DNA from 4 places in the Bradyrhizobium sp. 23 genome. Region 1 is predicted to be linked to each of the others. Evidence: predicted binding sites of a transcription regulator. Region 1 holds the regulator's gene; each other region holds the start of a gene.
The links. The regulator PhoB, encoded in region 1, activates phosphate uptake and scavenging genes when phosphate is short. The targets are predictions, from matches to a motif close to TGTCATNNANCTGTCAT.
Positions count from the first base shown of each region.

Region 2: the regulator PhoB is predicted to act here: its motif matches at 989-1,005, upstream of phnC (phosphonate ABC transporter ATP-binding protein).
Region 3: the regulator PhoB is predicted to act here: its motif matches at 1,059-1,075, upstream of IVB32_RS41835 (RNA degradosome polyphosphate kinase).
Region 4: the regulator PhoB is predicted to act here: its motif matches at 1,234-1,250, upstream of IVB32_RS03610 (YbhN family protein).

Region 1 is NZ_JADPJF010000151.1:56,535-58,731, forward strand. Features, by position in the region: gene IVB32_RS37375 (GcrA family cell cycle regulator) at 137-649, shown strand; gene phoB (phosphate regulon transcriptional regulator PhoB) at 888-1,595, opposite strand; gene phoU (phosphate signaling complex protein PhoU) at 1,618-2,197, opposite strand, start outside.
Region 2 is NZ_JADPJF010000088.1:191,766-193,962, forward strand. Features, by position in the region: gene IVB32_RS21860 (alpha-D-ribose 1-methylphosphonate 5-triphosphate diphosphatase) at 1-287, opposite strand, end outside; gene IVB32_RS21865 (acetyltransferase) at 284-943, opposite strand; gene phnC (phosphonate ABC transporter ATP-binding protein) at 1,127-1,936, shown strand; gene phnD (phosphonate ABC transporter substrate-binding protein) at 2,000-2,197, shown strand, end outside.
Region 3 is NZ_JADPJF010000158.1:154,933-157,129, reverse strand. Features, by position in the region: gene IVB32_RS41845 (CDP-alcohol phosphatidyltransferase family protein) at 1-250, shown strand, start outside; gene IVB32_RS41840 (DnaA/Hda family protein) at 343-1,020, shown strand; gene IVB32_RS41835 (RNA degradosome polyphosphate kinase) at 1,149-2,197, shown strand, end outside.
Region 4 is NZ_JADPJF010000022.1:108,542-110,738, reverse strand. Features, by position in the region: gene IVB32_RS03620 (MFS transporter) at 1-343, opposite strand, end outside; gene IVB32_RS03615 (ferritin-like domain-containing protein) at 498-1,004, opposite strand; gene IVB32_RS03610 (YbhN family protein) at 1,421-2,197, shown strand, end outside.

The sequences.
Region 1 (2,197 bases):
GTACCGGCGTAAACGTTCGGGCGTTCAAGACGCGCCCGGCGAGCCTTAAGGGATTCTGGCGGCACGGGTTTTTGAAGGCTTAGGCATTCGCTGCGAGGCCCCAGGATGGCTGGCGCGCAGCGAGGGAAAGGGTGCAATGACGGTTTTGACCTGGTCCGATGATCGCGTCGAGCAGCTGAAAAAGCTCTGGGAGGCCGGACTTTCGGCCAGCCAGATCGCGGCGGAGCTCGGCAATGTGACCCGCAATGCCGTGATCGGCAAAGTGCACAGGCTCGGCCTTTCGGGCCGCGCCAAGAGCCCATCATCGGCAGCGCCGCGGCCGCGCAAGGCGCGCCCCGCGCAGCACATGATGCGGGTGAGCCGCCCGATCTCGCGCGGCAACACCGCGCTGGCGCAGGCCTTCGAGGTCGAGGCTGAGCCGGATCCGGTCACCTACGACAACGTGGTGCCGATGAGCCAGCGGCTGTCGCTGCTGGAATTGAACGAGGCGACCTGCCACTGGCCGGTCGGCGATCCCTCGAGCCCGGACTTCTTCTTCTGCGGTGGAAGGGCGCTGTCCGGACTGCCCTATTGCGCCCAGCACTCGCGCGTTGCGTACCAGCCCGCGTCGGATCGGCGCCGCGCACCGGTAAAGCCGGGTCCCCGTTAGTCGTCACGCGAAGACAGTTCAACAATTTCAGTGTCGTCCCGGCCTAGTGCGCAATTGCGCACGGGGGGCCGGGACCCATACTCCGAGCACGCAATAATCGTGCGGAAGGGGTCACTCCGAGTCTTCGCCAAACCACGTTCGGTGGTTATGGGTCCCGGATCAGCGCTCGCTTCGCTCGCTTGTCCGGGACGACGGCTGAGAATGCAGGGACAGCTCGCCAACAAACAAGCCTGCAACCCTACACCTGCTCCGCCTTCGCGAAGCGATCATCCAGCGCGTAGCCGGCGCCGCGGACGGTGCGGATCGGGTCCTGCTCGCGGCCGAGATTGAGCAGCTTGCGCAGGCGACCGATATGCACGTCGACGGTGCGCTCGTCGATATAGATGTCGCGACCCCAGACGCTGTCGAGCAGCTGCTCGCGCGAGAACACCCGTCCCGGGTGCTCCAGGAAGAACTCCAGCAGGCGATATTCGGTCGGACCGAGATCGATCGGCCGGCCCGAGCGCGCCACGCGGCGCTTGTCACGGTCGAGCTCGATGTCGCCAAAAGCAAGGACGGTGGCGAGGCGCTCCGGGCTCGCGCGCCGCAGCAGGCCTTTCACGCGCGCCAGCAGCTCCGGCACCGAGAACGGCTTGACGATGTAATCGTCGGCGCCGGTCGCAAGACCCCGCACCCGCTCGCTCTCCTCGCCGCGCGCGGTGAGCATGATGATCGGAAGCTGCTTGGTCTCGGGACGGGTGCGAAGCCGCCGGCACAATTCGATGCCTGACAGGCCCGGCAGCATCCAGTCGAGCACGATCAGATCGGGGATGTGCTCCTTGAGGCGGGTGTCGGCGTCGTCGCCGCGCATCACCGTCTCGACGTCATAGCCGTCGCCTTCGAGGTTGTAGCGGAGAAGCTCGGTCAGGGCTTCCTCGTCCTCAACCACCATAATGCGTGCGCCCATCGGGTCGTCGCTCCCTAAGTCTTCAGGTGTTCGGTACCGTGTTGGCGAAGGTCGTCATGTCGCCCTTCGGCCGCTTGTCGGTGATGGCCTGGCCCTCGATCATGTAGAACACGGTCTCGGCGATGTTGGTGGCGTGGTCGCCGATCCGCTCGATGTTCTTGGCGCAGAACATCAGATGGATGCAGAACGAGATGTTGCGCGGATCCTCCATCATGTAGGTGAGGAGCTCGCGGAACAGCGAGGTGCAGATGGCGTCGACCTCCTCGTCGCCCTTCCAGACCGCCATCGCCGCCGGCAGATCATGCGCGGCATAGGCGTCCAGCACCGACTTGACCTGCTGCTGCACGAGGTCGGTCATGTGCTCGAGGCCGCGGAACAGCTTGAGCGGATGGAAGTCCGTCTCCAGCGCCGCGACGCGCTTGCCCATGTTCTTGGCGAGGTCGCCGATGCGCTCGAGATCGGTCGCGACGCGCATGGCGCCGACGATCTCGCGCAGATCGACCGCCATCGGCTGGCGGCGGGCGATGGTGAGCACCGCACGCTCCTCGATGCGCTTCTGCAGCGCGTCGAGCTCGGTGTCGATGGCGACGACGCGCTGGCCG
Region 2 (2,197 bases), on a different contig from region 1:
AAAACCGTGGTGATGCCGTTGCTGATCGCCTGGCGGTCGCTGTCGGCGAGCGCGACGTCGATCGGGAAATCGACCCCGGCGCGCGGCATCATCTGTCGCTCGAAGGCATCGCCATGCAGATCGACGATGCCCGGCAGGACCAGCAGATCGCGCGCCTTGATCGCCAGCCGCGCCCGGCTGCGCGAGGCATTGATCTCTGCGATGTCCGTTCCGGACACGAGAAGCGACGTTTCGGCGAACTCGGAGCCGATCAGGGCCCGCCCGCCCTCGAGGAATATGTCTGTCACGCGACCGCGCTTCGTTTGCTGGCAGAAGAGGGTGCCCCTGCTTCGTATGCCGTGAGGAAATCCTCAATCCCGAGCTTGCGGAAATTGGGCAGGGCTTCACGCAACTTGTCGTGATCCCAGTCCCACCAAGCGAGCCTCGCAAGCCGCCCCGCAACCTCTTCCGAGAACCGCCGGCGCACGATGCGCGCCGGATTGCCGGCGACGATGGTGTAGGCCGGAACGTCCTTGGTGACGATGGCGCCGGCCGCGATCACCGCGCCGGTGCCGATGTTGCGGCCCGGCAGAACGATCGCGCCATGGCCGATCCAGACGTCATGGCCGATATGGACGTGATGCTGGCGCCGCCAGTCGAAGAATTCCGTGTCGTCGCTCTCGCCTTCGAAATAGGCGCTCGAACGATAGGTGAAGTGCGCCTGCGTGGCGCGTTGCATCGGGTGATTGCCCGGATTGATCCGTGTCATCGCCGCGATCGAGCAGAATTTTCCGATGGTGGTGTAGGTGATCTGGGCGTCGTTCACGACATAGGAGTAATCCCCCATCGTCACCTCGTGCAGCATCGTGCGCGCGCCGACCTCGGTGTAGGCCCCAAGCCTGGCGTCGTGCAGCTTCGCGGAGGGATCGACAGTCGGCTGGACCGAAAGAGCTTTGGCGGCCATGTTGAATCCGAACGAGAGGGCGGGCGTTTCTCTTCGAGCGGCTTGATGACAATGTCATGACGACGCCATGACAGGGGATGAACAGGAGATGAGGTGTGTAGGATCGCCGCACCGCAACGTCCGTGTCACACAAGTGTCAAGCGCCGGCGTTAGCGGTGGGTCCCAGCTACTCTGGAGCCCTGCATGCTGGTGGTTGAAGGTCTGACGTGTCGCTTCGGCGTGAAAGCCGCGGTGGACGACGCCTCGTTTCAAGTCTCTCCCGGCGGCTTCGTCGGCGTGATCGGACGCTCCGGCGCCGGCAAGTCGACCCTGCTGCGCACCATCAACCGTCTCGCGACCCCTGCACAGGGCCGCATCCTGTTCGACGGCCTCGACGTCACGGCGCTGCGCGGCAAGGAGCTGCGGCAGTGGCGGGCGCGCTCGGCGATGATCTTTCAGCAGTTCAATCTGGTGGGCCGGCTCGATGTGCTCACCAACGTCCTGATGGGACGGCTTGCGACGATGCCGGCCTGGCGCTCGCTGTCGCAGACCTGGCCCGAGCAGGACAGGGCGCTGGCGATGTCCGCGCTCGAACAGTTCGACATTGCCCCGCTCGCGGCCCAGCGCGCCGATCAGCTCTCCGGCGGCCAGCAGCAGCGCGTCGCGATTGCCCGCGCGCTGGTGCAGCAGCCCGACATCATCCTCGCCGACGAGCCGATCGCCTCGCTCGATCCGCGCAACACCAAGATCGTCATGGATGCGCTGCTGCGCATCAACAAGCACTTCGGCATCACGGTGCTCTGCAATCTGCATTCGCTCGACCTGGCGCGCAGCTATTGCGACCGCCTGATTGGCATGGCGCAGGGCCGCGTGGTGTTCGACGGCGCGCCGGCCGAGCTGACCGACCACGTGGCGCGCGAGCTCTACGATCTCGAAGCCGCCGAAGTCATGGGCGGCACGCCTGCACCGGTGCGACAGGGCATTCCGGCGCTTGGAACGGCGGCCGCCGCCTGAGCTGCGCCGCATCAGGACTTACCAATTTTGCGTCAACCGACCTCAACCAATGAAGAGGCTATCATGATTACTCGCAGATTGATTCTCGCCGGCGCCGCCGCGCTCGCGTTGACGACTTCGGCCTCCGCCGAAGACTGGAAAGCCAAATATCCCGAGCTGACCTTCGCGGTCATTCCGGCGGAAAACGCCTCGGGCGTGACCGAGCGCTGGGCGCCGTTCATGAGCTATCTCTCCAGGGAATTGGGCGTGAAAGTCACGCTG
Region 3 (2,197 bases), on a different contig from region 1:
CGTCGCCGCCGTGATCATATCGTGGCTGTTCGACCGACCTGTGGAGATGAAGCCCTCAAAGGTATCCAAGCTCAACACTGTGGCCCAGGTGGCGTTCGCGGCGCTGGTGCTGGCCGCCCTCGCCTTCGGCTTCAAACCCGGTCCTTATGATATAATCCTGATGGGCCTCGTCACGGTCTTCACGCTCTCCTCCGTGTCGCTCTATCTTGTCGAATGGTTGCGGCACATGAGCACGATCGAGGCCAAGTGAGTTGGGAGCGGCCCCGTAAAAGGCCAACTCCCGCTCGATTAGGTCGCATCTCGTCAAACGAAGCCGGCACGCCGGCACGGAGCAAAGCAAGCGTGCCAGGCCGCGTTCATCCCCGACAGTTGGCGTTTTCGCTTCCGCATGCGGAGAGCCTGAGCCGGGACAATTTCCTCGAAGGCCCCGTCAACGCCGCCGGTCTTGCCCTCATCGACGCCTGGCCGGAATGGCCGAACCGAATCATGTGGCTGGCCGGCCCGGAAGGAAGCGGCAAGAGCCATCTCGCCGCGATCTGGGCCGAGGCTTCAGGCGCCCGCTCGACCACGGCCAATGGGCTGACCGCCGAGGCCGTCCCGGCTGCGCTCGCCACCGGCGCGCTGGTGGTCGAGGATCCCAAAGCCAGGGAATTCGACGAGCGCGCCCTGTTCCATCTGATGAATCTGGCCCGCGAGGACGGCGCCTACGTCCTCTTCACCGGACGCGAGGTGCCCGCGTCTCTCGAGATCGAGCTCGCCGACCTGCGCTCGCGGCTCCGCGCCGTCCCCGTTGTCTCGCTGCTGCCGCCCGACGACCAGCTCTTCCGCGGCCTGATCGTCAAGTTCTGCGCCGACCGCCAGCTCGCGGTGGACGAGAGCGTGGTCAGCTACCTCGCCACTCGCCTGGAGCGGTCCTCGGCCGCCGCCCGACGGGCTGTGGACCTGCTGGACAGCGAGGCCTTGCGCCTCGGCCGCCCCGTCACCCGGGCCCTGGCGGCCGAGCTGCTCCGGGATGTCTGACCAAGGCGGGTTGACGCGGCCGGGCGGCGGAACATCAATGTCATCGAAACGTCATCGCTCTAACACATGCTCCCGCGGGTTTTGCGCGTAAGTCGCAAATTGGGGCGAACTGGATGGACCGACTTCTGATGGATTCTGCGCAAGCTGTTGAAGTTAAAGAAAAAGCCCCGGAAGCCGAAGGCCCGCCGGCGATCGCATCGAGCCCCGAGCGGTTCATCAATCGCGAGCTTTCCTGGCTGCACTTCAACCGCCGCGTCCTGGAGGAATCGGTCAATCCCAGCCACCCCATGCTGGAGAGGGTGCGATTCCTGTCGATTTCAGCGAATAACCTCGACGAGTTCTTCATGGTCCGCGTCGCCGGCATCAAGGCCCAGGTGCGCGAGGGTATTGCTGAGCGCAGCCCCGACGGTCTGACCCCGTCCGAGCAGCTCGCGCTCATCAACCGGACCGTCTCGCAGCTTGCCTCCGACCAGCAGGCAATCTGGCGCGACCTGCGCGGCACGCTCGCCGACGAGGGTATCGTGCTGGTCGAGGGCAAGGAGGTCACCAAGGCGGAACGAACCTGGGTCGAGGACTACTTCCTCAGCAACGTGTTCCCGCTGCTGACGCCGCTCGCGATCGACCCGGCCCACCCCTTCCCGTTCATTCCGAGCCTCGGCTTCACCATCGCGCTCCAGCTCACGCGCGCCGCCGACGGCAAGCAGATGAACGCGCTGATCCGCATGCCCGGCAAGATCGACCGCTTCATCCGTCTGCCGGCTGACGGCAAGGTCGTCCGGCTGATCTCGCTGGAGCAGGCCACCGCGCTGTTCATCAACCGCCTGTTCCCCGGCTACAATCTTCACGGCCAGGGCGCCTTCCGCGTCCTCCGCGACTCCGAACTCGAAATCGAGGAAGAGGCCGAGGATCTCGTCCGCCTGTTCGAGACCGCGCTGAAGCGCCGCCGCCGCGGTTCGGTGATCCGACTCGAGATCGACGCCAAGATGCCGGAGCAGCTGCGCAGTTTCGTGCAGCACGCGCTGTCGACCGCCGACGACGAGGTGTTCCTGGTCGATGGCGTGCTCGCCATGAACGAGCTCTCGCAGCTCACCCGCCTTGACCGGCCCGATCTCGAATTCACCCCTTACGTGCCGCGCCATCCCGAGCGCGTGCGCGAGCAAGGCGGCGACATCTTCGC
Region 4 (2,197 bases), on a different contig from region 1:
TCGCATTGGGCGACAACGCACAGGCGAGCGATGCGGCGGTGAAGATTGCGAAACCCGCCATGAAGACGCGCTTGGCGCCGATGCGGTCGCCGAGCGCGCCGGCCGTCAGGATGAAGGCGGCAAACGCAATGGTGTAGGCACTGACAACCCATTGCAGCTCGGCGACGCCGCGGCCGAGCGTCCTGCCCATCGCGTCGAGCGCGGTGTTGACGATGGTGACGTCAAGCTGCACCACGCCATAACCAAGGCTCATCGCGGCAAGGGTGAGGGACGTCGCAAGGCGGGAGCCGGAATGCGGCGCGCCGGCTTCGAAGGCTTCGTATCTGGCGGTGCTTACTCGCATGCTGCCATCTCGGTTGCAGCCCCATGCGAACGATACGCTTCCTGCCCCTCGTCATGTTACGACAAGGGTCGAATGATGGATGCGGGACGGATGCGTCATGTTCGAGCGTCGCGCGGATGACCGCGCGACGCTCGATCCTGGCTACGCCTGGCCCTCAGCTCGCAGCGCGCAGATTCACCTTGCTCTCGGCGATCGTGGTCAGCTTCTTGTCGGTCGCCTTCTCTTCTTCCAACGTCTTGGCGAGCACGCTGGCGCAGTCGTTGCGGCCGAGTTGCTTGGCCCAGGCGATCAGGCTGCCGTAGCGGACGATCTCGTAATGCTCCGCCGCCTGTGCCGCGTTGATCAGCGCGGCGTCGAGCACCGCCTTGTCGGCGACTTCGCCGGCGGTCTCGTCGGCTTCCTCGATGATGCCGTCGATCGCGGGGCAATCGACCGCCTTCACCTGCGCACCGTGCATCTTGAACACTTCCTCGAGGCGCTTGACGTGCTCCCTGGTTTCTTCGAGGTGCGTCAAAAAGCCCTGCTTCAGCTGCGGATCGGTCGCCTTATCCGCCATTTTAGGCAGAGCCTTGGTGAGCTGCTGCTCGGCGTAATAGATGTCCTGGAGCTGATGCACGAACAGGTCGTTCATGGTCTTGATGTCTTTTGTGAACAATCCCATCGGTCCGATCCTCTCGGGTTGTGGGAACACGGAGGCACCGGCTCGCAGGAGAAGCCGGTTATTCCGCCATGTTCGATTGCTGATGGGGCACTAACCAGCGCACGGCATCGTCGTTCCAAAAAAGCCCGCATCCCTTGCGCTGGAACAATGCCGGCCATGCAGGGTCTGAGACTATGTCACGGACGGACGCGACCGGTGCCACGACTCATATGCTTAACGCGCGTCCGATGTGAACCGCGTATGACAAAGTAGCTGGTCCAAGGCAGAACCAATCCTTGTCAAGGGCTGCACAAGTCACTGTTTTTGCCTTAAATGAGCTACATCATGCCTAGCGATCCAAGCCCACATCGGGCACTGATCGCATCCGACCGGCCAATGTCTGGCCTGGTCGGTCTTGCCCCCCGCCGGGAGGATGAATGCACGGACTGCTGACCGCGCTGAAGCGCGGCTTCAAGAGATGGATCGGCTGGCGGCGACTCGGCGTTGCGGCGAGCGTCTTCATCATCGCGTTCGCGATCACCACGCTGGTGCGGACGCTCAAGGGCATCGACACCGGGGTCATCCTGACCGCGTTGACCGAAATCCCCCGCGGCAATATCGGGCTGGCGGCGATCTGCGTATGCTTCGCGTTCTGTACGCTGACCTTCTACGACTTTTTTGCACTGCGAACGATCGGCAAGAGGCACGTGCCTTATCGCATAGCAGCGCTCTCCAGCTTCACGTCCTATTCGATCGGCCACAATATCGGCGCCACCGTCTTCACCGGCGGCGCGATCCGCTTCCGGATCTATTCGGATTACGGGCTGAATGCGATCGACGTCGCAAAAATCTGCTTCCTGTCGGGCCTGACCTTCTGGCTCGGTAACATCTTCGTGCTCTCGATCGGCATGGCCATCCATCCGGATGCCGCCTCCTACATGGATCAGCTGCCGTCGTCGATCAACCGGCTGATTGCGATCGGCGGCCTCGCCTCGATCGGCGCCTATCTGGTCTGGCTGTGCATGGGCGAGAAGCGCCGCGAGCTCGGCCAGAAAGGCTGGAAGGTGGTGCTGCCGTCAGCGCCGCTGACGTTGGTGCAGATCCTGATCGGCGTCGTCGATCTCGGATTCTGCGCGCTGGCGATGTACCTTCTGGTGCCGGCCACTCCGCAGATCGATTTCCTGTCGCTCTCCGTGGTGTTCATTTTGGCGACA